Regions from separate parts of the Virgibacillus sp. M23 genome, predicted to be linked through region 2. Evidence: riboswitches for the same ligand, from Rfam matches in the RefSeq annotation. Region 2 holds a riboswitch; the other holds the start of a gene.

Region 1 (15,738 bases), on a different contig from region 2:
CGTTGCATGTTGAACGGAAGCATAATCAATTTTCTCTTGCTGATGATGAGGAGAATAATCGGGTAGAACGCACCAAGCTGTCAGAACTTGAATTATTTCATGCTTTTTACAAAGAAGTGAAGGGAACAGAAGCAACACAAGAAACGGAACAGCTTTTTAAAGAAGTACTGAATGAATGGCTGCATGAGGAATCAGATGTAACACAAACAGAAAAGTTGAAGCCTTATCTTACCATTTAATGCAGAAGGGAGTGGAATAATTGAGACCTTTAAAGTTAACAATGACAGCGCTTGGCCCATATAAAGATACGGAAACAATAGATTTTACGGAAATAGAAGCGTATCGTTTATTTGTTATTTCTGGAAATACTGGTGCCGGTAAGACGACTATATTTGATGGTATTTGCTTTGCTTTATATGGCTCAGCAAGCGGAGAAGATCGAGAAGAAAATATGCTGCGAAGTGATTTTGCCGATGACAATGTCCATACAGCAGTGGAGTTACTGTTTGAATTAGGCGGTCGTATTTTTCGAATTCTGCGCCAACTAGGCCATGTGAAGCAAGGGAATAAAACGAAGACAGGTGACCGATACGAATTCTATGAGCTAATAGATGGCAATGAAATTCCTTGTGTAGATAGGCAGATTGTATCTGAAATAAACAAAAAAATAGAAGCTTTAATTGGTTTAACGCAGGATCAATTTAAGCAGATTGTTATGCTTCCGCAAGGAGAATTCCGTAAGCTACTCACCTCGAAAACGGATAATAAAGAAGAAATATTACGTCGACTATTTAAGACGGAACCGTATAAAAAAATTAGTGAACGGATGAGAGAGAAGAAGGCTAATGCAGAACAGGCATACAATAAAGCTATCCAAGCTCGTGATCAATTGATTAAGCATATTGAAGTGAGGTTACCTAAACGAGAAAATTCATTTCTATTTCAGCTTTTAGAAAGTGAGCATTACAATATCAATCAGGTTATAACTGGTTTACAAGAAGAAAGTCACTTTTATATGGAGAGAATCGCGTGTGATAAGGCTAGATATGAACAAGCATATGAGGCTCATAATAACAAACAGGCGGAATATCACCAAGCAAAAGCTATAAATGATCGTTTCAATGAAATGCAACAAAAAAAAGCCAGACTAAACGAATTAGATAATCAGCTTACAACATATCAAAAGCGAGAAAAACAATTAGACGATGCAGAGCGAGCTAACAACCTCATTCCTTATGAAAAACAGCGAAATGATTGGCATAAAGAAGAGGAAATGCAACAAAAGAATCTTCACTACGCAGAAAATAAGCTTAAAACAGCTAACGAGCGAGTAAAGCAAGTGCAAGCCTTGTATAAAAAAGAGGAAGATAAGAAGGAAGAAAGAGAACAACTACGTATTATTCTGGAACAACTAAAGGATTATTTACCAATAGTTAAAGAAATGGATGCGTCTAACCAACAGTTGAATAAGCTGAATCAGCAAGTGCAGGATGGCGCCTCCGAATTGGAGAAACTTCAAAAACTACTCGATGTAAAGAATCAGCGAGCAGAAGCTATTCACGAACAAATAGAAAAGCTCGATCTCACAGTCGAGCAGTTACCAGATAAACAGCAACGATTACAAGAGATGCGAGATCAAGTAAAAGTCCTAATAGATTATATAGAGTTAACAAAAAAACACGATAAATTAGAAAAAGAATCCAAACAAAAACATCAAGAAGCATCTCAAGCGCAAGCTGATTACCAACAAATTGAAAGGGATTGGCTTAATAATCAAGCTAGTATTCTAGCAGCGCATCTACATGATGGACAAGCTTGCCCGGTCTGCGGAAGTATCGATCATCCACAAAAAGCCATAAATAGGGATCGTAACGTATCGAGGGAGCATTTAGAAAAAGCGAAGCAGCAATTTCAGATACTAGATACGCAATATCGTAACAGCTTTGCTGAATGGAATTCAGTAAGCGTACAATTAAAGGAAAGGGAAAATGAATTAAATAACTATTCCATAAATAAGAGAGATGTAACAAGTGCTAAAGAAGCATTAGTACTTCAAGGGCAGCAACTAAGTGAAGAAGTGAAGCAATTACATCATGATAGAAAACAGCTTGCTGAATATAAAGCTATGTACGAACAGGCATTAAAAGAAACCAAAGATGTAGAAGCTAAAGTGAAAAGAACGGAGCAATATTATCAAGAGCAAGTTGCATCTTATCGTACTGCTCATGCTGTTTATCAGGAAAGAATACAAAAGATTCCTCAAGATGTGAGAACTCTGTCTGAATTAGAGAAAAAAATAGAAGTAAAAGAAGAGCAACGAAAGGAATTGGAGGAGCGCTGGGAGCAAATACAACAAAAGCTGTTGCAGGAGAAAGAAGAATTGACTAAAAGTGAATCCGATGTTAGTCATGCAAGCAACCAGCTGCAGGAAACGAAGATAAGGCGGGAGAATGCAGACAAACAGTTTGTTGATGCATTAAGCCAAGCGTCCTTCCAAACGGAGGAGGTGTTTCAACAAGCTAAGCTGAAAGAGGATGAGCGTAAGCAGTTAAAGCATAGCATAGAAGAATATAATCAGCATCGGCTTACGCTGCAAAAGCAGGTCCGTGATCTGAACAGAGAATTGAAAGATAAGCAGCAGGTTGAATTAACGACTATTGAAGCCAAACTGAAAGAATTAAAAGTAGAATACGAACAAGCATTAAAGACATGGGATCAATCAAATAAATACTATGAGGAAATCATTACACTACAGCAAAACATTGTCGAGGTCACTGAACAAGCTAATAACTTGGAAAAGAAATTAGCCACTATAACCGATCTCCATGATGTATTAAGAGGGCAAAATAACAAGAAAATATCCTTTGAACGGTATTTACAAATTGAGTATTTGGAGCAGATTATCGATGCGGCAAATTTACGATTAGATCGATTATCAAATGGTCAATTTTTCCTGAGTCGTAGTGACAGGCAGGAATCGCATGGAAGACAGAGTGGTCTAGGCCTCGACGTTTTCGATGCATACACGGGACAGACAAGAGATGTGAAATCCTTATCCGGAGGCGAGAAGTTTAATGCAGCTCTTTGTTTGGCACTAGGTATGTCAGATGTTATTCAAAGTTTTCAAGGCAATATTTCGATTGAAACAATGTTTATTGATGAAGGGTTTGGTACGCTGGATGAAGAAGCACTAAACAAAGCAGTTGATACATTGGTAGGTTTACAGCAATCGGGTAGAATGATTGGCGTGATCTCACATGTGCAGGAATTAAAAGCTATGTTCCCAGCAGTACTCGAGGTAAAGAAGACAAAAGAAGGATCTAGTCGAGCAAAATTTGTTGTAAAGTAACGGTAGCCTTTAAAGAATTTTAAAGGAACTGAATAGAGGAGGGCTATCAAAAGCTGAATCCTAGTGAATTTTTGTATCGCTTTTCACTGGCGTAGTTACATTTGACATGTGCTGTTTTCACAATTTTTTCGGCTAGGATAGACGTTCATGCATCGATTTCTCTCGGTAGAATAATTACTATTCCAAAGAACTGTCGAACTACTATCCTGATATACTTCATATTCGAATAGTAGTTCGACATTACTTATCTCAATTTCTATAGTCTCTCGCTCTTCATAATCGTTTAACTTGCTGAAACGATGGACTGTAAGTGCTGTAATGTTTGTTTTAGATTGTTTGTTTCCTCTTGTGTTAGAGGTACCATTGGAAGCCGAACATCCCCAACTGGAACACCTTTCATAGATAATGCTGATTTGACGGGCGAAGGACTAGGTGCAGCAAACAAAGCTTTCATGATTGGAAGTAAATGTTGATGTAGCGCTGCACTAGCTTTGACATTTCCAAAGCTAAATTGATTTATCATCTCTTGCATTTCATTACCAATGATATGGGAGGCGACTGAGACCACACCTTTTCCTCCAATAGCTAATGCTGGTAATGTTAGTCCGTCATCTCCGCTGTATAGGGAGAAGTCCTTGGATGTGCGTCTAATTATTTCTGACATCGCATCAAGGTTACCGCTCGCTTCTTTGATGGCAACAATATTATCTATTTTAGAAAGCTGTACCGTAGTATCTACAGTTAAATTGACACCAGTTCTTCCCGGTACATTATAAAGCATAATAGGGAGATTAGTAGCTGCTGCAATCGCTTGGAAATGCTGATAAATTCCTGTTTGCGAAGGTTTATTGTAGTATGGAGTAACAAGCATGATACCATTAACTCCAACTTTTTCCGCTTGTATTGTTAAATTAATAGTAGCTTTTGTGTTATTTGCCCCAGTTCCAGCTAATACCGGAATTCGATCATTTACTACTTCAACAACGAAGCGCATAAGCTGAATCTTTTCCTCATCTGTTAATGTAGCTGATTCACCTGTAGTTCCAGCAACAATCAGCCCATCCGTTCCATTTTTAATTAAATAATTTACGAGAGATCTTGTGGCATGAAAATCAATTTTTCCATGTTGATCAAATGGTGTCACCATTGCGGTTAATACTTGGCCAAATTCCATTTCTTTACACCCCTTGTGATAAGTTAAAACAATAGATGGATAGACCATTTCTAATTAACGCAAAAAAACAGCAGCAAGGGTTTGCTACTGCAGAAATGTAGTATTTCATTTTCTGCGTCAGATAGCCCTCCATATAGTTACCTATACGACAGTCCTGTATTTATTCAATAGCAGAACCAGCAACAGTAAATAATGAGTTATCTGTTACTTCGGCAACGATCCCTTTCCACAATCGTCAATGGATCTCATTATCCTCAAACTGTGTAATGATGACCGATGCACCTCTATCCTCACTTCAAATAATTGAAATAAGAAATATTTAATTGTCTGTAATATAACAGATTTCCTTATTTCACGCAAGGCTATTTGAATTTTAGCAAGGAAATGATGCCTATCGTTTATTCAATTGTTCCTTTAATGACATACAAATAAAGTGAACCTTCAATCAATTGAAGGTTTTGTTTGTCCCCCTAGTTACCAATAGTGTTGTTCCTTTATTGCTTGAAGCGGGGGTCTTACTGCTAGTTATATGTGGGGAAAAACATAATTTAGCTAAGCATCTCACCTAGAGTAATTACTCGAATCAATCAAAATATGACAAGTTGACATCCAGTCTATGCTTGAGGTGGTACGTGTTCTATAGGACGAAATACTTCTAGGTGAACTAAGGGCATCACTGTTTAAAGAATTCTTCCACCAATCCTATAAACTTCAGTACAATTGGAGGTAAATAACGATTTTTCTCATAGGCTAGATATACGCTTCTGGATAAATGTGAATCGTTAATATGTTTTATATGATAATCTGAATGAACTGTATTTTTAACATAGTTTTCAGGAACAACTGTGATTCCTAAACCTTCGATAACAAGACGACATGCTGTTTCAAATCGCTCGATTTCAAATTGAATCATTGGCTGAATCCCTGATTTAGCAAATGCATAAAGAATATCCTCTCTTGTTTGAAAGCCTTCTTTGCAAATGATAAATGTTTCGTCTTTCAAGTCATAAATAGTTAGCTCTGTATGATCTTGTAAGTTGTGCCCTTGAGGAAGAACAGCAACTAATTTTTCCTCATAGATAGGTAATGTCTCAATCGCATCATTATTCAAATTCTGATTTGTTATAGCTAGATGAATATCGAAGTTTGTTAAAGCTTTCTCTACATCCGTTAAACTTAGAATTTCTAATAATTTTATATGAGCATCCTGATATTCTTTCTGAAATTGTTTCAAAATTTTTGGTACCCAAAAATTGGAGGACTCTATTAAACCGATTGTGAGTTCCAGCGGTCCCTGCTCTTTCAAGCGGATCATTTCTTTAGATACATGCTGATAGTGATTTAACAATTTTTTAGCCTCTTGATAAAGTATTTTACCCTCACTTGTGACCTCGAGGCTCCTCGTATTACGTTTAATTAATGTCAATCCTACTTCATTCTCTAGCTTTTTAATAGCAGCACTAAGTGATGGCTGAGATACATGTAAGACGGTTGCTGCTCGAGTATAGGTTGATTGTTCAACAATCGTAACAAAATAGACTAAATGGCGAAATTCCATCCTAATCTCCTTAATTTATAGTTGAATTTTATAAAAATATAGAATATTTATATTTGTAATTATATATTATTATAATTATAATTTTAATGTATGGTATTAAATTAAAAAAATGTTATGTCTTCTATTATCTATAGTACCAAATAAACAGAAGGATCGATAATCAGATGGAAAAGGAATGTGAATTTTTTAACTACAGAAAATGTAAACGGTTTATTTGAGGTTGCTAACATAGGGAGGAGATGAAGAAAATGAGAATGGAAAAGAACATGCAAGTAGAACAATATCGTGGTTCAGCATTACATACGAAAGGATGGATACAAGAAGCTGCTCTTCGAATGTTGAATAATAATCTGAGCCCAGAGGTGGCAGAAAATCCAGACGAGCTAGTGGTTTATGGTGGGATAGGTAAAGCAGCACGAAATTGGGAATGCTACGAGGCGATTGTGAAGGAATTAAAACAGATAGAGGAAAATGAGACCTTACTCATTCAATCAGGAAAACCCGTTGCTGTGTTCCGTACGCATACAGATGCTCCGAAAGTGCTGATTGCTAACTCGAATTTAGTTCCAGCATGGGCGAATTGGGAGCACTTTCATGAATTGGATCAGAAAGGTTTAATGATGTATGGGCAAATGACTGCGGGCAGCTGGATCTATATTGGCAGCCAAGGAATTGTGCAAGGAACATATGAGACATTTGCAGAATGTGCTAGGCAGCATTTTGACGGTAGTTTACAAGGAACGATTACTGTGACGGCGGGGTTAGGCGGCATGGGAGGAGCGCAACCTTTAGCGGTGATACTAAATGAGGGGATCTGTATTGCTATAGAAATAGATCCTCATCGTATCCAGCGTCGATTAGATACAAATTATTTAGATACCTCTACGGATAGCTTAGATGAAGCAATAAAGCTTGCTGAAGAAGCGCGTAGTAAAGGGGAAGCGCTATCTATAGGCTTGTTAGGCAATGCAGCTGAGCTTCTACCGGAAATGCTTACAAAAGGATTCATTCCAGACGTACTAACAGATCAAACCTCCTCTCATGATCCGCTGAATGGCTATATCCCTGTTCATATGACGTTAGCAGAAGCAGCTAAATTAAGGGAGAATAATCCAGGGAATTATGTTCAATTATCTAAACAAAGTATTGCAGTTCATGTTAAGGCAATGCTGCAAATGCAGCAAAAAGGGGCGGTTACCTTTGATTATGGAAATAATATCCGCCAAGTAGCCAAGGATGAAGGAGTAGCGAATGCATTTGATTTTCCTGGATTTGTTCCTGCTTATATTCGCCCACAATTTTGTGAAGGTAAAGGACCGTTTCGCTGGGTGGCATTATCCGGCGATCCAGAAGATATTTATAAGACAGATGAGGTCATCCTGCGCGAATTTAGTGAGAACGAGTCGCTGTGTAAGTGGATTCGCATGGCGCAAGAGAAAATTAGTTTCCAAGGACTCCCTTCTCGGATTTGCTGGCTAGGGTATGGAGAAAGAGCCCGCTTTGGAAAAATTATTAATCGTATGGTTGAACGAGGTGAATTAAAAGCACCGATTGTTATCGGACGTGATCATCTTGATTCAGGTTCCGTAGCCTCACCAAATCGAGAAACGGAAGCGATGAAGGATGGAAGCGATGCGGTAGCGGACTGGCCAATATTAAACGCGTTGATTAATAGTGTTGGGGGAGCTAGCTGGGTCAGTGTCCACCACGGTGGCGGCGTTGGTATGGGATACTCGCTTCATGCTGGAATGGTTATTGTTGCCGATGGAACAAAAGAGGCGGAGGAGCGTTTGGATCGCGTCCTTACAACAGATCCTGGGATGGGGATTGTTCGTCATGTGGATGCAGGCTATGAAAAAGCCGAGGATACTGCGAAGGAAAAAGGTGTTCATATTCCAATGCTACAACGTAAAGGGGCGTTATAAATGTCAGATATCCTATTTATTAAACATGCAGCTCAATTACTTACCATAAGTGGAAATACCGATAAGCCAGCTAAAACTGATGCAATGAGAGAGCTTAATAGTATAGAAGATGGTGGATTACTTGCGAAGGACGGTGAGATTATTGCCATTGGTACGACGGAAAAAATTCAAGCGAAGTATGCCGATGAAATTGCTCAAGCTAAACAAATCGATGCGTCTAATAAAGTAGTTTCCCCAGGTCTGATCGATCCTCATACACATCTTGTTCATGCCGGAACAAGGGAGAATGAGTATGCAATGCGACTAAAAGGAAAGTCGTATATGGACATCATGCATGCAGGAGGCGGTATTCACGCAACAACTCGAGCTACGCAGCAAGCAAATTATGACCAACTTTATCATGAATCGAAGCTGCGTCTAGATACATTTCTAACAAATGGCGTCACCACAGTAGAAGCAAAGAGTGGATATGGTTTAACGACAGAACATGAAATCAAGCAATTGGAAGTTGCCAAGCAATTAAATAAGGATCATGTCATGGATGTTGTTTCAACATTTATGGGAGCACATGCTGTACCAGTAGCCGAAAAAGAAAATCCAGATATTTTTGTAGATCGAGTTATTTCAGAGATGATTCCAGAGGTTGCTAAACGGAATTTGGCAACATTTAATGATGTGTTTTGTGAGCGAGGCGTATTTACGCCAGAACAATCAAGAAGAATTCTGGAGGCGGGTAAGGAATATGGACTAATTCCAAAAATTCATGCGGATGAAATTGAATCCTATGGGGGGGCAGAATTAGCTGCAGCTGTTGGTGCGATTTCAGCTGATCATTTATTGAAGGCATCGGATGTAGGAATTCGTCAAATGGCTGAACAAGATGTTATTGGTGTTCTTTTACCAGGTACTGCATTTTTCCTAATGGCAGAATTTGCTCAAGCAAGAAAAATGATAGATCAAGGCTTAGCCGTTGCTCTTTCTACGGATGCAAACCCAGGTTCATCCCCAACGTTATCCTTACAGTTTATTATGAATCTTGGCTGTTTAAAAATGGGGATGACACCTGAAGAGGTTATTACAGCAACAACCATCAATGCTGCACATGCGATTGGTTGTGCTGATAAAATCGGGAGTCTAGAAATTGGTAAACAGGCAGATATTACGATTTTTAATGTACCAAATTATCTAATGCTATCCTATCAATATGGAATGAATCATGTGGATACAGTTATCAAGAAGGGAAAGGTAGTTGTAGAACAAGAGAACTTGTCCACATGTAACAGGCATGTATCCTCCGTATAAGAAATAACAAAAGATGGGGTGGAATTAGGTTAATACGATTTATTGCGTATATAACTGGCAGTGATATTTCCACTAAAAGCAATAAAGTGAAACCAATAATGGATAATAGAGATATCCACTGCCAGTAAATGTCCGAGTGGTTTAAAGACCTTTAGGTCATAATCTTGTGGTACAAACCTTCAATGGGGATAAAAATCCACACTAATTGATGTTTCACCCTATGATTATAGCTATGTAATATTTGATTTTTGAATAATAATAGACGGAATTTTTTGTAAATGTTATTGACGGATAATTTTACGAAGACGTATACTAAAAGTAGTTACTAGTCATTAGTTAAGATTAGATTATTTAAAGAGCGTTTGATATATACTTGGCTTTCAAAAAAGAGGAGCTATGCGGACTACATAGTAGGTCTTCAACTCAGAAGAAGGCTGAACCGCTACCCGAAAGCGGAGTATTCCAGTTGTATGGAGGCAACTGACTTTTGAGAAACCATTTTGTATAAGCAGAGACCTTTAGGAGAAGAAACAATGACACAAAAACTTCGTATTGGAAAAATTGCTACGTTACTTGCAATGCTAGATGAGCAAGAACGAGCGTCCTATCAATCGATAGTTCCAGATGTCCAAATTTGTGAAGGAAAAGTTGGATCAATGGATATGCAAAAAGTGATTTCCGCAGTAGAAACGGCAGTGAAACGAAGCAAGCTAATTCAAGAAGGCGTTTATCGAGAAACACATGCACTTTATCATGCAATTTTAGAAGGATTAGAAGGGGTTACTAGAGGGCAGTGGGCAATTGGTGAAATGATGCGTACCGTTGGGTTACGATTCGCTGTTGTTCGTGGGAACCCATATGTAAATCCTGAAGAAGGTGAATGGATTGCCGTTGCCTTTTACGGTACCATTGGAGCTCCAATAAAAGGCTTGGAGCATGAAGCTGTCGGACTAGGTGTTAATCATATTTAATTATATAAATCATTACCTAAAGTGAGTAGACATGAGGAGGTGATGGTGGCTTATTTGTATGCCATTATCGCCTCTTTTTTATTGTATTAATGAAAAGGGGGAAGCGTAATGATTGAGCTATCAGGAGATTCTTTAACCATAGATCAATTGAAACGCATCTGTATTGAACAGGAGCAAATTACCATTTCAAAAACTAGTATGGAAAAAGTTCGAGAAAGCAGATTAGCTGTGGATAACATTGTTGCCAATAAAGAAATTGTTTATGGGATTACGACCGGTTTTGGGAAGTTTAGCGATGTTATGATTGAGGCAAAAGACGTAGAGGATTTACAATTACATTTAATTCGTTCACATGCCTGTGGAGTTGGTAATCCATTTGAAGAAAAGGTATCGCGTGCAATGATGGTCCTTCGCTTAAACGCACTATTAAAAGGGTTCTCTGGCGTACGTCCTGTGCTCGTTGAGCTATTAGCAGATCTAGTTAATGAGCGAATACATCCTGTTATTCCTGAGCAAGGTTCTCTGGGGGCATCAGGAGATTTAGCTCCATTAGCGCATTTAGCCTTAGTGATGATCGGTGAAGGGAAAGTCTTTAATGAAAAGGGAGAAGCGGTTGATGCTGCCTCGGTTCTTTCTAAAAAACAGCTTCAACCAATTGTATTACAAGCAAAGGAGGGGCTAGCACTAATTAATGGAACCCAAGCGATGGTAGCAGTTGGTGTCATGAATTATATAGAAGCCGAAAAGCTAGCCTATGACAGTGAGTGGATAGCTGCGTTAACGATGGAGGGATTGCAAGGGATTATCGATGCTTTTCATCCAGCTGTTCATGAAGTACGAGGGTATCCACAGCAAGTAGCGGTGGCTAAGCGAATGACAGCTTGGTTAGAAGGCAGTCAATTAATTACTCATCAAGGAGAAAAACGGGTCCAAGACGCTTATTCCTTGCGTTGCATTCCTCAGGTTCATGGGGCAACATGGCAAGCACTGGATTATGTAAAGGAAAAATTAGAAATAGAAGCAAATGCTGCAACAGATAATCCACTTATTTTTGATGGGGGAAAGCTGGTTATCTCAGGGGGCAATTTTCATGGTCAACCGATTGCGATAGCTATGGATTTTCTGAAAATTGCGGTTGCTGAACTTGCCAATATTTCTGAACGACGTGTAGAGCGTTTGGTTAATCCACAGTTGAATGACTTACCGGCATTTTTAAGTGCTCAGCCTGGGCTACAATCTGGAGCCATGATTATGCAATATGCTGCAGCGTCGCTCGTATCTGAGAATAAAACGTTAGCTCATCCAGCCAGTGTCGACTCGATTCCGTCATCGGCTAATCAAGAGGATCATGTCAGTATGGGGACAATAGGTTCTCGACATGCTAGGCTGATCATAAATAATACAAGACGTGTGTTAGCAATTGAATGCATATGTGCTCTTCAAGCAGTGGAAAGCACAGGGATAGACAAAATGGCCGGTAAACTAAAAGAAAAATGGGAAGCATATCGGAAGGTCGTGCCAACGATAAGTGAAGATCGGATTTTCTCAACAGATATAGAAGAAGTTGCTTCGCTTTTAAACGTTAAAAAGGGGGATTATGCAACGGATCTCCAGCTAGATATAACTTGACATACAAAGGATGAATTATTAGAATTATCAATAATTATATCTTATGTAATTAAATAGGAATAATTGAAAACCATTGCATTTTGGGGGAAATATACTTAGCAATTAGAGGTCGATGTAGAGGGATTCTGCAAGAGAAACTTCTATAAAACAAAACCCCAACTGATTGGAGTTTCACATTATTGATGTAGTGGACAGAAAAGAGAGAATTATAATGAAGAGGAGTTTGCAGAAATGTCTAAACAAGCAATTCAACAAATGAAATTATCAATGCGTCTACCAGTCATTATGGCACCGATGTTTTTAGTGTCTAGTCCTAAAATGGTCGTGGCAGCTTGTCGTGCTGGAATTGCTGGGACTTTTCCAGCATTAAATGCAAGAACTAGTGATATTTTAGAAGACTGGATGCATCAAATTAATACGGAAATTGATGTACTCAAAGAAAAAGAACCGACGAGGAAAATCGCACCTTGGGGTATAAACTTTATTACTCATCGTTCCAATAAGCGGTATACGGAAGATTTAAAATTAATTGAAAAATACCAGCCACCCATTGTTATTACATCTTTGGGGGATCCTAGTCCAGTTGTCGAGATTGCCCATCAGTATGGTGGCGTAGTTTTTTCCGATGTCATTAATGTAAAGTTTGCCAAAAAGGCGATTGAAAAAGGTGCTGATGGTTTGGTACTTGTTGCCAGTGGAGCTGGCGGCCATGCTGGAGTATTAAATCCAATTCCGTTTATTCATGAAGTCCGTTCATTTTTTGACGGACCTATCGTACTTGCAGGTGGTATGTCGGAAGGAGAAGATATCCTTGCATCAGAAATTCTAGGTGCTGATTTTGTTTATATGGGAACACGATTTATACCTTCTGAAGAAAGTGGAGCACCTGATGCATATAAGCAAATGATTGTTGAATCATCGATTGAAGATATTATTTATACAGATGCATTTAGTGGTGTTAACGCGAATTATTTAATTCCTAGTATTGTAAAAGCTGGGCTTGATCCAAATCAATTAGAAAAGAAACAAGAAATTAACTTTGAAAAATTGGATAATCCAGAAGTAAAGGCATGGAAGGATGTATGGGGTTCTGGTCAAGGAATTGGCGCGATTGACAAGGTTCAATCAATTGAGAGAATTGTTAGTGAGCTAGAGGAGTCGTATACAAAAGCAACGCGAAATATTGTCAGTCAGGATAATACTATGACACAAACATAATGTGAAAATGTCTTTGAAAGGGCTCCATATATGAAGTATCCACTGACACAGATGGATTTTATACAACGAATAGAAACAGGAATTTAACGTACTTCCGAAAGAAGTCTCCATCTTCAAGCGTGTGAAGGGCGTAGCCCAACGGTAAGAGGATGAATTTCGGTTGGGCGACAGCCCAAAGGCTTTTTTCCTTTTTTGCTCAAAGCACAACCCAACAGTGAATTATCGAAATTCATCAATGCCTATAAAAGTGCCAGTTCAAGACTTAGCAAGAGGGATTTTCCTCATGTCCGTAAAAAGTTATGGAAAGAAATGTTTTGGTCAAGAAGTTTTTGCTTGTTGACGACTGGCGGTTCGCCTATTGAAGTAGTAAAAAAATATATTGAAAATCAAAGGATAAAGTGAGGTGATTTGATATGGCTAAACAAAATAAAGCGTACAAGTTTAGATTGTATCCAACAGATGAACAGGCTTTGGTTATACGTAAAACCTTCGGTTGCGTTCGCTTTGTCTATAACAAAATGTTAGCAGAACGAAAAGAAACGTATGAAACCCTAAAAGATGATAAAGAAGCATGGAAAAAGGTAAAACATCCTGCCCCTGCCAATTACAAAAAAGAATACGAATGGCTAAAAGAAGTCGATTCATTAGCGTTGGCAAACGCTCAACTAAATTTAGATAAGGCATATAAAGCCTTCTTCAAAGGGCATGCCAGGTTCCCAAAATTCAAAAGCAAACGCCATAAACAAAGCTACACAACGAATGTCGTCAATGGAAATATTCAGTTGTTGGATGGTCATATCAAATTACCTAAATTAAAAATGGTCAAAATCAAGCAACATCGAGCAATTCCTTCGGAGTACACCATCAAATCTTGTACCTTGTCTATGACTTCATCAGGAAAATACTATATTTCGATTCTTACAGAGTACGAGAAGGAGATAAAAAGGAAGGAAATTGAAAAAGTTGTTGGCTTAGACTTTTCAATGGATGGGTTGTTTGTTGATAGTGAGGGTGAGAAAGCCAATTATCCTAAGTTTTATCGACAAATACTTAATAAATTAGCAAAAGAACAACGTAAACTTTCTCGTAAAAAGAAAGGCTCTGCAAATTGGAATAAACAACGTATTCGAGTAGCTAACATTCAAGAGAAAGTTGCCAATCAACGCAAGAACTTTCTTCACCATAAATCAAAGGAATTAGTGTCTAACTTCGATGCTGTTGTGATTGAAGATTTAGACATGAAAGGAATGTCACAAGCACTTAAATTCGGTAAAAGCGTAGCTGAGAATGGATGGGGAATGTTCACTTCTTTCTTACAGTACAAACTAAAAGAACAAGGGAAACAACTTATCAAAATTGATAAATGGTTCCCATCTACCAAAACTTGTTCGAGTTGCGGAAATACCCAACCAATGCCTATAGAAATTAGAACATACGCTTGTTCGTGTGGGCTAAATCTCGATAGAGATTATAATTCAGCGCTTAATATCAAAAAAGAAGGCATTCGCTTATTAGCAAGTGCCTAATGAAAATATAAACTCTTGGAACAAGAGGGTTAGCTTGGTCCATTTCGTCAGCTACCAAAAGTGGCGATTACCCAAGAAGCCCCCACTTCAAGCAACCCGTAAGGGTGGTAAGTGGTGGGAGTAGTTCACTAAGAGAATCAGCAGATGAAATTCCTAAAAGTGAATGAACTATCGATCAAATGTTGTGCCATAGCCAACGTTTGGTCGGTAGTTTTTTATTAGTCTAGTCTAGGAAAATATAAAATTTGCCTATGTGGATAAATTTGGGCGTGTTGAGCGGCGTCCAGCTCCAGCGTCCAGAAACGAGGCGACTTCATGAATCTCTCTATGATAAGTCATCATCAGTTCGCAAGCACACCGTGATTCCTTTTTTCCGTTGACTCGGTCCAGTCGCTGCGTTTATAATCGGGCGCTTTTGCTCTTATATTCTATTTATAGTTTTAAACTATAGAAATATAAAATTTGCATATTAGTAATTATATGTATAGTTATTTATAATAAATAATATATTTTCTGAATAAGCAAAATATGTAGGTAGTGAGGTGTTGATATGTATAAATTGCCAAATAGACAAACGTGGCAAGGTAGAGTGGATAGTAAAATAGACAAAGATAGCTTTCGCATTCATCAACGTGTGATATGTAACTCTACGGATGATGATTTTGAAAGCGCTTTTTGTCTTGTTGGTTTTGAATCTGACGAGGGTGTTCGAAGGAATAAAGGGAGAATTGGTGCTGCAAAGGCTCCTGATGAAATAAGAAAAAGTCTTGGTAAACTACCCTATCTCTTTGAAGATACAGCTTCAATTATCGATGTTGGAAATGTAGTATGCGAAGGAGAAAGCTTAGAAGCTGCGCAGGCAGAATTAGCGGATCGCGTTGATCAAATATTTAATAAAAGATCCACGCCAATTATTCTTGGTGGAGGACATGAAACGCTGTACGGTCATTATCTCGGAATTAGGAAGTATGTGGGAGAAAACACATCGATAGGTATTATAAATATAGATGCACATTTTGATTTGCGCCAGGATAGTAGACCTTCATCTGGGACTATGTTTAGGCAGATTTTAGAACAGGATAAGCA
Region 2 (15,738 bases):
TGAAATTCGGCTAGTAATTTTCCATCAGATAGAGTAATCTCTCTATATGAAAGTTTGCCTTGAACAACCATAAGCTGCGTATCCTGAAAAACTGTAAACCATTCTCCTTGATTATTTGATATTGGAATTGCCATATGTGTATAGTAGTCTTCCGCTAAATAATAAGCTACAACCGCCTGTTCCATATAAATAATTTCATTGTTATCAATAGAAATGGTAAAATAAACATATTCTCCAGATTTAAAGCATTCTTTGCCGTCAATCCATCTTTTTTCTTCTGGTTGAATGTTGTAATTTTCATAAAGCCACTTTTCATAAGACAAGTAGATCCCTCCTCTGGGTATTTATACTAATTGTATGTTGAAAAGTTACCTTCTTTACTTAAAACTATAAAAAGAGAGGAAGTTACATGATGGGTCAAGAGACAAATCAGAGTGAATTAGAAGTTAAAGCTAGACAATGGCTTACTGAACGTGGAGTGACGATTGATGATATAGCAGAACTCGTTTATTATCTACAGTCTAAGTACCATGATGATTTAACAATAGAAGTTTGCAGACATAATGTTGATCGTGTTCTAACAAAAAGAGAAGTACAAAATGCCATCCTGACAGGTATTCAATTAGATGTATTAACAGAAAAGAAACAGCTAGAGCAGCCGCTACAAAAAACCATTGAGGTTGACGAAAGTTTGTATGGTGTAGACGAAATCATTGCATTATCAATCGTCAATGTATATGGCTCAATCGGCTTTACAAATTACGGGTACATTGATAAACAAAAGCCTGGCATATTACAAAAATTAAATGATAAATCCTCAGGAGAGTGTCATACGTTTTTGGATGATATTGTAGGTGCAATTGCAGCTGCGGCATCTAGTCGCTTAGCACATTCCACTGATGAAGAAAGTTACTAGATAAAGTGAAACTTCAAACCATACTTTTAACTTAGACTGTCAAGCAGTTCTTCTTATATTAGAAAAAATCTAGATTAAGCCATCACTTTTAGCATACAAGAAGAGAATAAAAGACGAAGATATCGAAGTCTTATATAGTAAACAGAGAGTAGATATACCATTGGTTCTTCTACTCTCTGTTTACTTAAATATGTTGAAGCCATTCATGTAAACTATGCACATAATAGGTCGGCTGGATTTCAAGGTTTGGGTACTCCTTAATAGGAGTAACACCAGTAAAAACCATCAATGTATCCATCCCTGCACCTATGCCAGCTCGTATGTCTGTAGCATAATTATCGCCAACCATTAACGCTTCATCCTTTTTCACTCCTAACACAGTTAGGGCTTCCTCCATAATAATGGATTCTGGCTTACCAATAAAGGTTGGCGCTACTCCAGTACTAACTGTAATTACAGATGTCAGTGATCCATTCCCAGGTAATAATCCTCTTTCACTGGGAATCGCTACATCGCCGTTCGTAGAAATAAAAGTAGCGCCATCCCTGACAGCCAAACAAGCTTTTGCTAGCTTATCATATGAAATGTTCCGGTCAATGCCAACAACTACAAAATCACAATCCTGATCTGTAATAGTCAGTCCTTGCTCTTCTATAGCTTGATGTAATCCATCTTCTCCTATAACATAACATCTTGCTTGTTTCTTTCTTGCTTGAATAAACTTTGCTGTAGCTATACTCGTTGTCACTATCTGCTGTGCAGTTGCAGTAATCCCCATTTTATTTAATTTCGTAGATACATCTTCTTGTGTTTTTGAAGAGTTATTAGTTACGAACACATGTGGAATGTTATTGGTTTTTAATGTAGCAATAAATTCTGCAGCCGCTTCAATTGGTTCATTTCCTCGATACATCGTACCATCTAAATCAATTAAATAGCCTTTATACGCATGTTTCATGAATATTCCTTCTTTCTAAACTAAAAAGTCCAAGCGACCTTGCTCACTCAGACAACGTCTTCTTTATTCAACTGCAGGAGAAAGATATAGTCCTTCACCTTTCTTCCAACTGCTTTATTGTCCACATACAATAAGGTTTTCCATCAGTAATACATGTATGTGAAATAACTTCACAGGTAGAAAAGATGTCTTGATACATTGCTTTTTCATTTTGACATACTTGTGTATATTTAGAGGATAACGCAGAAATCGGACAATGATAATTTTTCATTTCATAGTGTCCTACATCTACCTTTTTCAATTCTACCATATATCCATTTCCATCTTGAAACTTAGCCATTTCTTTAACCTTACCATCAAAGTCACTGTCACCTACGAAATCCTCTAGCTGATTCCGTTCCCGCAGCATTCTTTGCCAAAGTAAATCATCAACCGCTCTCTTACCTTGAAGATACTCAAGATCCTGAAGCAGCTCTAATGGCAGTTTTTCGTTTTGATTTGGGAATAATCCATGCCCCTTCTCTGTAAGCTCATAAGTAAAATATGGTCTTCCTAGTTTCTGCTTTATACTATTTTTCTTGATAAATCCATCCCGCACTAGAGATTGTATATGCTTTCGAACAGCAATTTCCGAAATCGTAAAAAAAGGCAACACATCTGTTATAGTTACTTCATGTCCTTTTTTTATTAACGTCAATAGCTTTTGCTTCGTAGGTGTTTGTTTCATAACGTATCACCCCTATGATTCATTTGAAAAAGCGTTAGCTACTCCTAGTTCATTATCTAAGTACACTCTTATATGTGCTGAAAATTGTTTATATACATGATAATTAGCTTGAATCGTATGTATTAACTTGTTATGGTCGATGTTTGTATAGTCGGTTACCAACACTTTTCTTAGCTGTATTAATTCTTTATAAGCAGTTTCCTCATCTTTAGGAAGAACCTGTTCATCTAACAAAATATCGATAATATCGTTATAACTACCTGGATCACGCATAATAAATCCATCGATCATCATATTTCCAACATCTAATGTACATTCTATTACTATATGTACAGCTCTTTCCAAACTTAATTTATCGATTAACGTTTCTGGAGCGTTCATTTTCAATACATTGATGACCTGGTCCATGTATTGAAGCGTCTGCTGAATCTTACTCCTATCTACAAAATACATGTAACAAACCCCCATTATGAATTACAATCTTATCATACCATATATTATAGGATTATTGAGCAAAACATGATATAGTTAAGGAAAATGTCAATATTCGGAAAAGAGGGATATGATGGGAAGTAAGTATGAATTAATTAAAGATGAAACTGTTACAAAAGAAGTGCGTTATATAAGTTTCATGGGAAAGTTACAGCGTTATGATTTTGCTTTTTTAAAGAATGATGATGATCCAAGCAAAACCACCATTATCAATTTGCGTAAAAATCGATTTACAGTAGTAGGAAAAGAGGATTTAAACGATCCAGGAAAGATAGAGCATATCTTCCATGAGACAGCTATGGAAGCTGATGAAATTCGGAACTTCCTACATGAAGTTCTTTAATTACAGCAAATTTCATGCATAATTTAAATACGAGGAGAATGAAGGATGATGGGAACTGTGATCTCTTCCAACAAGGAAGATATACTTAATTTAGATGTTACAGCTATATCCCATGCTATTAAAGAAAGACAGTTTTCAGTGTTAGAAATCGTTAGTGTTTATATAGAAAAACAAAAACAAATAAATCCGATTATTAATGCAGTAGTAGAAAATCGGTACGTTGAAGCGCTACAACAAGCAAAAGAGCTGGATATGTTTTTAAAAAATAATGAGCCATTATCCCCTCTATTTGGTGTCCCAATAAGTGTAAAAGAATCCATTCATGTCAAAGGTATGAAAACGACTGGTGGACTAGAACATAGAAAAGACTTAATTTCTAGAAAAGACGCAGTAGTTATATCGAAATTACAGGAAGCTGGAATGATTATCTTAAGTAAGACAAATACACCTGCCTTATGTTTTTGTCAGGAAACAGATAATCGACTATATGGTCGTACCAACAATCCTTGGGATATCAATAGGACCTGTGGAGGCTCAAGTGGAGGTGAAGGAGCCCTGTTAGCAGCAGGAGGTGCTCTTGCAGGAATTGGCTCTGACATTGGTGGTTCCATTCGATTTCCCAGTCACTTCAATGGCGTTATTGGTTTTAAGCCCGGTTTTAAACAGGTTTCAGCTCATGGGCATTTTCCAGCTGTTACAAATGATATCCAAAATAGAATGTTAAGCATTGGACCAATGGGTAAATCCGTTCGGGATATGGAACTTATCTATTCAAGCATCTCCGAAAATGAAATAGATGATTGCTCTCTAAAGAATTTTAAGATAGAAATTTTACCTAGTAATATGGAACAACCATTAAATGAAGTAACGAAAAGACTGTTAGACGATATTGAAAAAGTACTAACAAGATCGTTTTCTACTTTTCGACGCATTCCTCCAATGTATCATAACTGCGCTACATTATGGCAAGAAATGCTCTCAAGTAATGGCAGTGAATTAATTGAAAAAGCTGCATTTAACAATGACAGGTCTTTTCTCTTGAAATCTTTTCTTAAAGAAAAACTAACGCAACGCTCTAAGATTCATCCGTATCTGTCGAAAGCAATTTTTGGAGCAAAGCTTTTTAAACCATCGATTAGCCGCATTCGAGAGATGGAAGAGACGATTTTACAGGGAGACAAGATTCTGGGAGCGTATTTACAAAATAGGCTACTCATTTTTCCAATTTATCATACGGGAGCATTAAAGCATGGAAAAGTCTATCGACAAATATTCTCCATACGGCGAACATTTCTCACTTACATGCCATATGTAGCCTATGCAAATGTTTGGGGATTACCTGCATTGACCGTACCGGTAGGAAATGATGAAAATAATATGCCAATTGCTGTTCAAATTATAAGTAAATCAGGAAATGAGGATGCAATTTTTCGATTAGGAAAAATGCTTGAAAAAAAATACAGAGGCTATAAACGTTGTGAGCTTTAATCCCTAGCATCATTTCATACGAACTGCCTTTATTTTCTACCCATACAACTCACTATATAGTCAAAACTAATACCAACACCTTTACATTAGTTGTTGGTATTTTGTGTGAAAAGGATGTGTTTAGTTGATGGCAAAAGAAAAAAAGAAGACATATTCAAACTTTACCAATGTGGAAAGTATGCACGACAAGTTAATTCCTGAGGAATTCCCAGAAGGATCTTTTGGTTCTCCAATGAATGAATATGCTCTAGTGGAAGGTAAATCGACTCCTTGGGAAAAAGGACAACGACGGGATAGTGCTTTTGTTTACCCTGATAGAGAACGTCATAAGGACTTACCTAGACAGGCTGATGGCTCACATGACCCACATAATAATCCTGATGGCGATTTTGGAAAAGAGCAGTAGCAACATCGAGCTACTGCTTTTTTATGTAGCAATTTTTTGAAGGACAAAATAAGCACATCCAAAATTACAGTATTCATATAAATAGTCATCTAAGGCACTGATCTTATTGTCAACAGGTGCTTTTTGGTTTTGATCTGCATAAAAGCCTTTTAATCGTAACTGGTCATAACCCCAGTCACCAACAATAAAATCATACTTAGCTAATATATCTGAGTACCGTTCTTTTAACATATCCTCACTAAATCCATTTTTATGATTTTCCACAAGCTCGTATTTTTTCCCTTGCAGCTCTATCATATAAATCCCCCCATATATCGTGTCTACAGTTTATCATCTTTTCGAAAAACCCTCCAGAAATAAAATAGTATGATTTTCAACTCAAATTGCAAACTAATGATGAAAAGATATTTTGAATGGAGGATAGCAATGAAAACAAGAACACTTATACCAATCGGCCTGACTTCTTTGCTACTCATTACTGGTTGTGCAAATAATAACAATGCTATTGATGAAAGAGACCAAATACGGAATGAATTAGATCCTAATCAAGAGTTACGAGCTCCGGCAGAAGATGGTGCTGATGATAAACTTGGCTATGTGCGTTATACGAAAGAACAAATGGAAAATAATACAGAAAAAAATCATTCCGTAAGTATTGACCGTACTGAAATGGCGAATATGATTACGCGAATTATGTTGCGTGGTGATGCTTTCGATGAAGTCGCAACACTTGTAACGGACGAAGAAGTGTTAATTGCTTACCAAAAATCTGGCCGTTATGATCAGGATAGAACAGCGGATATGGCAAAGCGTACGGCAATGTCAGTTATGCCTAGATACTTTAAAGTATATGTCTCGGACAATACAAGTTTAATTAATGATATCCACAGTTTGCATAATCTAAGTACAACAGAAGGTGATTATGATAATACAATTCAGAGCATTATTAAAGAAATGAAAAAATCACCTCAAGGTAGTAATAAAGGTATGTAATCAAAAACAGAAAGGAACTGATTGGAATTCCAATTAGTCCCTTTTATTTTATTGTATAATCAGAACTACTTTGACAAAAAATACAGAACATCAGCTACTTATAACGTTATTAAGTAAAGAAAATATGCGTGTAAGGTAAGGGTGAAACATTTTGTATGCAAAACGTTTTTTTTTCATGATCATAATTCTATTTTCGATTTTTCCGCATACATTTGCACATGCAGAAGAGAAAACGATTTATGATAAAAGAATGGCATTATTCAAAAAAACAGAAGCTTTAAGTCAAATTCCTTGGTACTATTTCGCAGCAATTGATAATTACGAGCGCAACAAAAAACAGGATTCAGATGATGAGAAAGTTATCTCTATTGAGGTGCCACGTGAATTATGGTATGGATTAGGAAATTCTTCTATGATCAAGGATGAACGATTAATCGTCTTTTTCAATGGAAAGGGTAAAGATGGCGATGGTGATCAAAAAGCCGATCCGAGAAATTCGGAAGATATTCTTCATACGATGGCAAATTATTTACTTGAATACGGTCAAACGAAGGATGATATAAAGATTGCATTATGGAATTATTATAAGCGGGATTTATCCGTACAGACGATAATGAACACTGCAAAGGTGTTTAAGGAATTTCAAGATATTAATTTAACGGATAGGGATTTTCCTGTTTCTATAACTCACAATTATAGTTATAGAAGCACATGGGGTGACCGAAGAGGATTTGGCGGATTACGAATTCATGAAGGTACCGATATTTTTGCAAATTATGGAACACCTGTAAAATCAACAACATATGGTGTTATAGAAATGATGGGCTGGAATCTCTATGGAGGATGGAGAATCGGTATTCGTGATATTTATAATATTTATCATTATTATGGACATATGAACGGTTACGATGATGATATTAAGGTTGGTCAAGTTGTTAAGCCTGGAGATATACTGGGGAGTGTTGGTTCGACAGGTTATGGACCGCCGGGAACATCTGGAAAATTCCCTCCACATTTACATTATGGTATGTACAAAGATAACGGCAAAAGCGAATGGTCCTTTGATCCATACCCTTATTTACGTAAATGGGAACGAATTGCGAAACAAAAAGATTAACAAGATAGTCAATTTAAACTTATATGACTTCTTCGCCTAGACTGGATAGAAAATAAATAATAAATTGAAGCGTTCAAAGGTCTGTTAGAATCGAAAAGGCTTCCCTTCACCTAGCTATAGCAACTAGAGAAGGGAAGTCTTTCTGCTACAAATTCGATAAAAAGGTCACTTCTTATTTTACTTCTTTTGATTTCTTCACAGCATACATAACACTTGCAGCTAATCCTCCCCAAATAATTACCATACTAAGAATCATCACTAAAATGACACTGCCAGTCATAGTTATTTGGCCTCCCTCTCCTCTGAATGCTCACTAACACCTTTAGCTTCGGACCTCCACTTAGTAGCAGCCATGACAATACCGATAATAAGGGCTGCTGCTGCAACAAACCAACCTCCAAATACGATAAATATATCTGCATATCCTTCATAATTTCCAGTTTCTGTGTCAAATTGCTTCATTAGGTTTAGTCGGAATAAATCGAACATCATATACCCCAATACTAGAGGTGTAATAACATTTAGACTTAGCGACCACCACCAACCTAGGCGAATATCAGAAATAGCATTGGCATGTGTTTTTAGATCCTTTACTTTACGAAGAATCCATGCAATAAGCACTACTTCAACAAGTCCTATAAGCGCTACTCCAAATTGATTAATAAAGTAGTCAGCTGCATCCAAGAAGAACAGACCACCTTGAGTCGCAAATAAAAGTGAAATAATTGCGGCTATTCCACCTCCAAATAAAACTGCCTTTGATCTGGATATTTTGAATTTATCTGTTAAACCAGCAACATATGTCTCTGTAATTGACATCAATGAAGTTAATCCAGCAAGTACCAATGAAGCGAAAAACAAAAAGCCAAATAATCCATTCAGTCCTGGGAATTCATTAATTATCGCCGGAAAAACTACGAAGGCAAGACCAACTCCTCCTGAGACTACTTCCTCTACCCCTACACCGGATTGAGCTGCCATAAATCCAAGAGCAGAAAACACCCCAATACCAGCTAGTAACTCAAAGCTTGAATTACCAAATCCTGTAATAAAGGCATTGTTGGTAATATCCGATTTCTTAGGTAAGTAGCTTGAATATGTGATCATAATAGCGAAGGCAATCGATAAACTAAAAAATATTTGCCCATATGCTGCCACCCATACTTCTCCATCTAATATTTTACTGAAGTCTGGAGAAAAAAATGTTTGCAATCCGTCCATAGCTCCGTCTAATGTAATTGCTCGAATAACAATAATAAGGAAAATAATAACTAAAGCGGGAATAAAGATGCGGTTTGCAATTTCTATTCCTCTCTTAACTCCTTTAAATAAAATACCTAGAACTACAACCCAAACGATAATTAATGGAATAAGTACACCTGGTACAAGACTTCCTATTTGTCCTGGTTCTACGGTACGATGTAAAAAGTCATTCATTAAAAACCCTTCCGTATCTGCTCCCCAGCTTAAATTAATTGAGAAAACAGAATAGGATATTGCCCAGGCAATAATAACAGAATAGTACGTAGAGATAACAAACGATACGAGCACTGCCCACCAGCCAATAAATTCTGTCTTTTTATTTATTCGCTTATACGTAAGCGGTGCAGAACCACGATATTTATGTCCCATCGTAAATTCCATAATCAAAATAGGAATACCGGCGGTTAGTAGTGCGAACAGATAAGGGATAAAAAAGGCTCCTCCACCATTCTCATAAGCGACAGCTGGAAAACGCCAAATATTTCCTAGTCCAACCGCTGAACCCACAGCAGCCATAATAAACCCTGCTCTTGTCCCCCATTGTGAACGAGTTTCCATTACAATACCTCCCCCTCTTCCTTACCAAAATAGTTGGTTTAAGGAATGTTTTTAAAGTTTTATTTTTTCAGATATTTCTGTTTGTATTATAACGGTACTTTTATACTATGTCAAAGAATTATTTGAATTTCAAGATATTTCTAATTTTAATTAACAAAAAAACAGCATATATAGTTATTAGATATTTTTAAACAATTATTATAGGCTTTTAGATTAGGTTATTCGTTACTTCTCCAGAAGAAAAAATACTCGATTCCTCATCGTAACACTAGAGATTCTTCGGGTATTTGTACAAAGCTTCTAGCTACATTCCCTCCACACAGAACAAAGACTTCATTTCGTAGCTTTAAAAGTTGGACAATATTTTTTCTACTATATAAAAATACTGCCGAGAAAAAATTCCCGACAGCTTGGATTTTAGCTTAAAGTTTTTATTTCCACAGAATACCATCGCCATGTTATAAGATAAACTGACTACAACAAGCGAAGTTTTCTATTGTAAGCACCGTAAGAGTATAACCTATTGGTCTCTATTCTAAACCGGCGATTTTACTGTATGTTACATGCCCGATACATAATCATTCGTAGCATAACACCGATCTCGTATTATGACTTTGTGTTCGATAAAAAGTGCAGGATTAATGCAATAGCTAAGACGATAACAAGTGTAGCAATTAAAGGAAATACGACTTGATTGGTGAAACCAATTATAAGATAGCCAATTCCAGCTGAAACAGCTGCCAAAATCGCATATGGCAATTGAGTCAAGACATGATCAATATGATTTGCACCAGCACCCGTTGAAGATAGAATTGTCGTATCCGATATTGGTGTACAATGATCACCAAAAACAGAACCAGCAAGCACTGCAGCCATAGAAGGTAATAACATAGAAATATCTGTAATTACTGTCACCTCAGCTGCGATCGGAAGCATGATACCGAATGTCCCCCAGGATGTGCCTGTAGCTAAGGCCATAAATCCTGCAATCAAGAAGAATAACAACGGTAACCATGCCGGACTAATCGAAGCATTATCTACAATTTGTGCTAAATACTCCCCTGTTTTTAATGTTCCTATCACTGAACCAATTGTCCAGGCCAATAATAGTATATAAATAGCAGGAAGCATTGTTTTCAAACCTTCTACAATAATTTTTCCTGCGTTGCTTTTCGGTTTCCTTTGTAATCCATGAAAAACAAATGATGTTAAAACAGCGATTGTACCACCAATAAATAGCGATAGATTAACATTCGTATTTGCAAAAATGGATATAATGCTAACATTACCATCGCTTGCATTTGCACCTGTAACAAGCATGGATACCACAGTAGCAAGAATCAAAACACCAATTGGGACAAGAAGATGATAGATTTTCCCATCTGTATGTGCTGCAAACGTATCGGTTAAATCTCCCGGTACTCTATCCTGCTTAGGATTTAGTAATTCTCCTGTCTGAATTGCCCTTTGCTCATGTGCTTTCATCGGGCCAATATCCATCTTTAAGTAGGCTACTAAAAACACAAGTAGTATGGCTCCTAATGCATATAAATTATATGGGATCATTTTAATAAACGCCTCTAAAGGTCCTATATCTGTGATGCCATTTGCTACAAATAAGCCACCAATAATACCAATGATATATGCTCCCCAGCTCGATATCGGTGATATTACCGTAACTGGTGCCGAAGTTGAATCAATAATATAGGCTAGCTTTGCTCGTGAAATCTTATGTCGATCTGTTAAGGGTCTTGCTATTTGCCCTACAGCCAAGCTGTTAAAATAATCATCAATAAAAATGATAATACCTAGCACCGCACTCATTGCTTGCGCACCGACTCTTGTTTTTACACGTTTGATCATCCATTCACCGAAGGCTCGACTCCCACCTGAAGCTTGGAGAAAAGCTGTCATTATTCCTAATAAAAGTAAAAATCCTAATAACAGAAGGTTACCTGTATTTAGCGAGCCTTCCGATATAAATATAGTATAAATAATAATTCCTATTTCCTTTAGGGAATCCCATATTGAAAAATCATGAATGAGAAGTGCTCCTGCTACAATCCCAGTTCCTAAAGATAATAATACATTTCTCGTTACTAATACCAATACGAGCATTAATATTGCAGGAATAAGGGAAAAAATTGTTCCTTCCATTGTTGTAACCTCCACTATGATTGTTTGCAATAATGAAAGAAAACATACTGTTCAAGAAAATGGGATACGTGGAAAACGGGGCTGCGTCAGAGAATGGGGGCTCTGTAAACACAAAAAGACAATGATAGAAAATAACCTACCATTGCCTTTACAATATACGTTATCCTCCATTTCGATCAGTAGTTCTCCATGCACATTGCTTCTTGCATGACAGTATACTTCTTATTCAAAAGCACACCAGCAATAATAAGGAAGACACTTATTATGCTTCGGCAATACATCCTTTCATCAATCATCATCGTTGTCATCCTCCGACTGATTAATCATATCCATTGCACCTCTACCTCACCGATCTGATAAGGTTTAAATATTCAACTAGCTAATAATAATTATTATAACAAGTACTTAATCAATATTCAAGTCATCCTTGGGAACGGCTATGTTTGGACCACTACTTCCTTCTCCACCACCAAAAAATTCTGGAACATCACCCATAAGTACCCTTGAGTCAACATATACCTTCGTTGTAATTTCCGCAGGCTCGGTCGTAAATGGTACGACAATCTGTGCATTAACGGTAACCGGTATATAAATTTCAAACAATGCAGCATTAATACCAAATTCTTTCATTTCGTATTTTATATCTGATTGAATACTGCCAACAATTTCAAAATGAACAGGGACTTTGGGTCCTAAATTAGCTAAAATAGTACTTCCGGTCACTTGACCGATGGGAATCTCGACTACCGTTGGATCTTTGTCAGCAAGTTCATTTGCTGAATCTCCGTAATCCTTTGGTTCCATATCTGGATCATCCGTATTTAACATTTCTCCTTTGTTCATTCCGTATAAAAAGTATTCCGCTCTAATGGTAGCAGCTCGCAATGCTCTGCTCACTGCTGAAGCATTCCAACCAACAATGGTAGGATATCCATTTTCATCTTTACTAACGTCCATTAAGTCTTCAAAGCTTATGTTTTCCGTTGACTTCACAGCTTCATTAATCGTTCTAGTCGCGAATTCAACTGTCTTCCTTTTGGCTATCTCCATCAGTGGAGGAGTTATCCCTTTATCTACTATTAGAATACTAAGGGAGGTTAATATGACAAATGTAATTGAAGTCATTAAAAAAATCGCCTTAGCTGGAGAAGTTGCTTTTATCTTTAATCCTGATCGTCTACCCATCTAAAAACCCCCTTGGAACAAACATATGCTTGTTCCAAGAAGGTTAGAATGTAAAAAATCTCAATCTATTTTGCATGAGAAAACCACCACATTTAGTACGTTAGCTAAATTAACATCATATGGTTTAGCTAATTTTCTCCCTTGCTCCTTGTTAATTCGAATAATTGGTCTGTCGCAAACATGCGGATTTTGTTTTACAACAATACCTTGTCTCCCATCATTTAGATCAACCATAATACCATTTGGATAAACAACAATAGAACTCTTTAACGCTTCAATCATTTCTCTATCATATAATTGTCCAGATCCGGCATATAAGATTTCTAAACCTTCGTGAGGAAGCATGGCATCACGATATACACGATTACTTGTAACTGCGTCGAACACATCTGCAATCCCTATTAATTTTGCATATTTATGTATCGATTCAGAAGTTATTCCAAGTGGATAGCCTGATCCATCCAACCGTTCATGATGCTGTAAGGCACAAAGTGATACAACAAAAGGTACACTATCCTGACCTACAAGAAAACGGTATCCCGTTCTTGTATGGTTTTGAATAATTTTAAATTCTTCTTCTGTTAATTTTCCTGGTTTTTGTAATATATCTGGGCTAATAAACAGCTTTCCAACATCGTGCAGCATTGCTGCCATCCCTATTTCTTCTAATTGCTTATTAGATAGCTTTAACTTAACACCAATAGCCAGTGCATAAATGGCTACATTTAAAGAGTGTTGAAATATATAATTATCCGATACAATCATATCGGTTAATAATGATAATGACTGTTCGTTTTGTTGCAGCTCATTCGTGATTTGCTGAACAATCACTGAAAGTTCCGATCCTTTTTGATCAAGGATATAAGATCGGTTTGTCAATCCATTATGCTGTAGGGAAAGAAATACTTCCTTAATCGTTTCTGAAGCCTCTCGTCTGAGTGATTTTGAAATGGTCGGCATTGCCGCTATATCCTTCATTTCTTCATCCTCAATATAAATGTATGTAATCCCGTGCTTTACTAGTCTATCAAGAAACTGCTTTGTTAAGGCAACACCTTTATTTACCAGAATGACGCCACTTTCATTATATATTGTTTTTGCTAGAATAGCGCCTGGTTCTATTGATCTTGTATTAGCAAGTCTCATTATGTTCTCCTAATACACATATATAGTTATTTACACCCATTCAATTACATAAATCCACTTATTTTAACATAAATCTAATCAAATAGTACCAGAACATACGTGAAATATCTATACCTATTCCTTTATAAATCTATGATTCTTAAGAAACGTATTCATCATTATATGGTAGGTCGTAGGATGTAAAAAAGTGTCTGGTACGAAACGAAAATAGTTAGTCCAAAAGCCGAACGATAAAACAAAATGTTACTACATGGCGCAATCAAAATCCGAAGGCGCTTTGAAAACAGAGCGTTTTTTCTGTGTACGATGTATCGCTACCGAAGTCTTCCATATCCTGTGGGAACAGCGCAAGCTAAAGACCCCGCGCAGCAAAACGCTCTTTGCTACCCAAGGAAGCTGAAGCCATGTCCGCAAAAAGCGTAATATTTTGCTGGAGCGGTGAGCACGAGTAAACAAATAATCTGAACTGATTCGTTCGGATTACGATGTGAATAAAGTAATAATTTTTTCCCTGTCTCGACAGCTAAGAGATTCGGATCAATGCATCTTTCCCTATCATTCCTTCTTCCCAACCATATTGCTTGGATGCATCTGTTATTTTTTGTAACGGTGCATGCAAAAGCTCATCAATTGTCCGAACACCTACCGCACGACCAGCTACTACCTTTCGATCTGCTAATTTTTCATTTAATATATCCACATCTAGAGCTGCACACATGATATAACCGACTTCATTCGAAATAATTAACAAGTTCGTTTTTGGTAATTCTACAACGATAGCCGTAAAAAAGATTCCATCTACTTCTAGCGGGTTTACTGTAATCATAAACGTGTATGGCCTCCTTCATTCTCTTCTTCATATCTATATGCAAATGAAGGGCCTATTGTCACAAAAGCCTAAACGCTTAATCCTTAAATCCTTCTTTTAATGTATAAACTAATATATCTCTTAAGAATTCTGGTAAATAATATTGTTTGATTTCTGATTTAGCAACTTCAGGTAACAGCCTGCCAAATGTAAACGTATCCGCAGTAGCAACCGTATACGTTTTTTCTGGATCTAATGGATAAGACCCTAAAAATGCCTGTTTTACAAAGTACTCCCCATTTTTTAACTCCTCCATATCCATTTCAAGTCCAGCAAACGCCATTTTACCTAATACTTTTCCGCGAAAACCAAAACCCTTTAATTGTAATTGCATAAATTCTTTTGTTTGTGATGCTCTTATTACCTCCAGTAATTCGTCACCATTCAACTCTACGACACATGTATTTATCGGATGCGGACAAATGCGATGTACATCACCATAAGTCACTTTACCAGCAGGTAAACCTTCTAATAGGAGTCCAGCATTTAGCATGGCGCAATCTGCCTCTGTTTGTTTCTTAATAGATTCTGTTAAAGCCTGCAATATTGGCGTTGACTGAAACCAATTTACCTCTAAAGGATATGCTAATTCTATAATCGGTTTAGCAAGAATGGTAGTAGCTTGTTTATATAATTGCTCTATTCTTCGTTCTGTAGTTTTATCTTTTGGTAAATGAGTTATATTCAACGCGTATGCCTCTTTACGACTCAGTTTATGCTCATCATGGTCCCAAGTTAGAATAACTTCTCCTACATAATGACAATGTTTTCCGGCAGCAGTTATTAATGTATTATTAACATACTCGCCATTACGCAACAGATGATGTGTATGTCCGCCGATGATAACATCAATATCAGGGAAGTTTTTGGCAATTTCTTGATCCTCACTATACCCTAAATGCGATAGCAGAACGACAATGTCTGCCTGTTTTTTCACATTATCAATCACCTGTTGTAACTGTTCAAATGGAGGTGATACATACCAATCTAGTAACTGATAAAAGGCATTAAATGGTGCCGTTAAACCGATAACTCCTATATTTACTCCATGAGCGGATTGTAGAATCGTACTCTGTTGCAGCCACGCTGGTTCTATTTGATCGCTACTATGTAAGTTGGCA

The links. A riboswitch is a leader RNA that binds a small molecule or an ion and turns the genes downstream of it on or off. The one in region 2 is predicted to bind lysine.
Region 1: another riboswitch for lysine. It lies ahead of dapA (4-hydroxy-tetrahydrodipicolinate synthase); the one in region 2 lies ahead of RVS70_RS03750 (Na+/H+ antiporter NhaC family protein).

What each region holds. Positions count from the first base shown of each region.
Region 1 covers NZ_JAWDHA010000005.1:105,519-121,256, forward strand. The annotation lists gene RVS70_RS03390 (exonuclease SbcCD subunit D) at 1-239, shown strand, start outside; gene RVS70_RS03395 (SMC family ATPase) at 260-3,349, shown strand; gene dapA (4-hydroxy-tetrahydrodipicolinate synthase) at 3,633-4,523, opposite strand; lysine riboswitch at 4,638-4,818, opposite strand; gene RVS70_RS03405 (LysR family transcriptional regulator) at 5,197-6,081, opposite strand; gene hutU (urocanate hydratase) at 6,330-8,006, shown strand; gene hutI (imidazolonepropionase) at 8,007-9,308, shown strand; gene hutP (hut operon transcriptional regulator HutP) at 9,842-10,279, shown strand; gene hutH (histidine ammonia-lyase) at 10,388-11,908, shown strand; gene RVS70_RS03430 (NAD(P)H-dependent flavin oxidoreductase) at 12,140-13,126, shown strand; partial or broken gene tnpA (IS200/IS605 family transposase) at 13,319-13,528, shown strand; gene RVS70_RS03440 (transposase) at 13,540-14,652, shown strand; gene hutG (formimidoylglutamase) at 15,203-15,738, shown strand, end outside.
Region 2 covers NZ_JAWDHA010000006.1:54,076-69,813, reverse strand. The annotation lists gene RVS70_RS03815 (hypothetical protein) at 1-323, opposite strand, end outside; gene RVS70_RS03810 (phosphatidylglycerophosphatase A) at 413-916, shown strand; gene RVS70_RS03805 (TIGR01457 family HAD-type hydrolase) at 1,101-1,874, opposite strand; gene RVS70_RS03800 (hypothetical protein) at 1,969-2,601, opposite strand; gene RVS70_RS03795 (DUF86 domain-containing protein) at 2,614-3,054, opposite strand; gene RVS70_RS03790 (SAV0927 family protein) at 3,167-3,436, shown strand; gene RVS70_RS03785 (amidase) at 3,482-4,924, shown strand; gene RVS70_RS03780 (hypothetical protein) at 5,052-5,330, shown strand; gene RVS70_RS03775 (YutD family protein) at 5,352-5,627, opposite strand; gene RVS70_RS03770 (YhcN/YlaJ family sporulation lipoprotein) at 5,757-6,323, shown strand; gene RVS70_RS03765 (M23 family metallopeptidase) at 6,472-7,440, shown strand; gene RVS70_RS03760 (methionine/alanine import family NSS transporter small subunit) at 7,613-7,720, opposite strand; gene RVS70_RS03755 (sodium-dependent transporter) at 7,723-9,261, opposite strand; gene RVS70_RS03750 (Na+/H+ antiporter NhaC family protein) at 9,868-11,418, opposite strand; lysine riboswitch at 11,591-11,769, opposite strand; gene yunB (sporulation protein YunB) at 11,824-12,603, opposite strand; gene RVS70_RS03740 (HD-GYP domain-containing protein) at 12,664-13,749, opposite strand; gene RVS70_RS03735 (YunC family protein) at 14,273-14,575, opposite strand; gene RVS70_RS03730 (bifunctional metallophosphatase/5'-nucleotidase) at 14,655-15,738, opposite strand, start outside.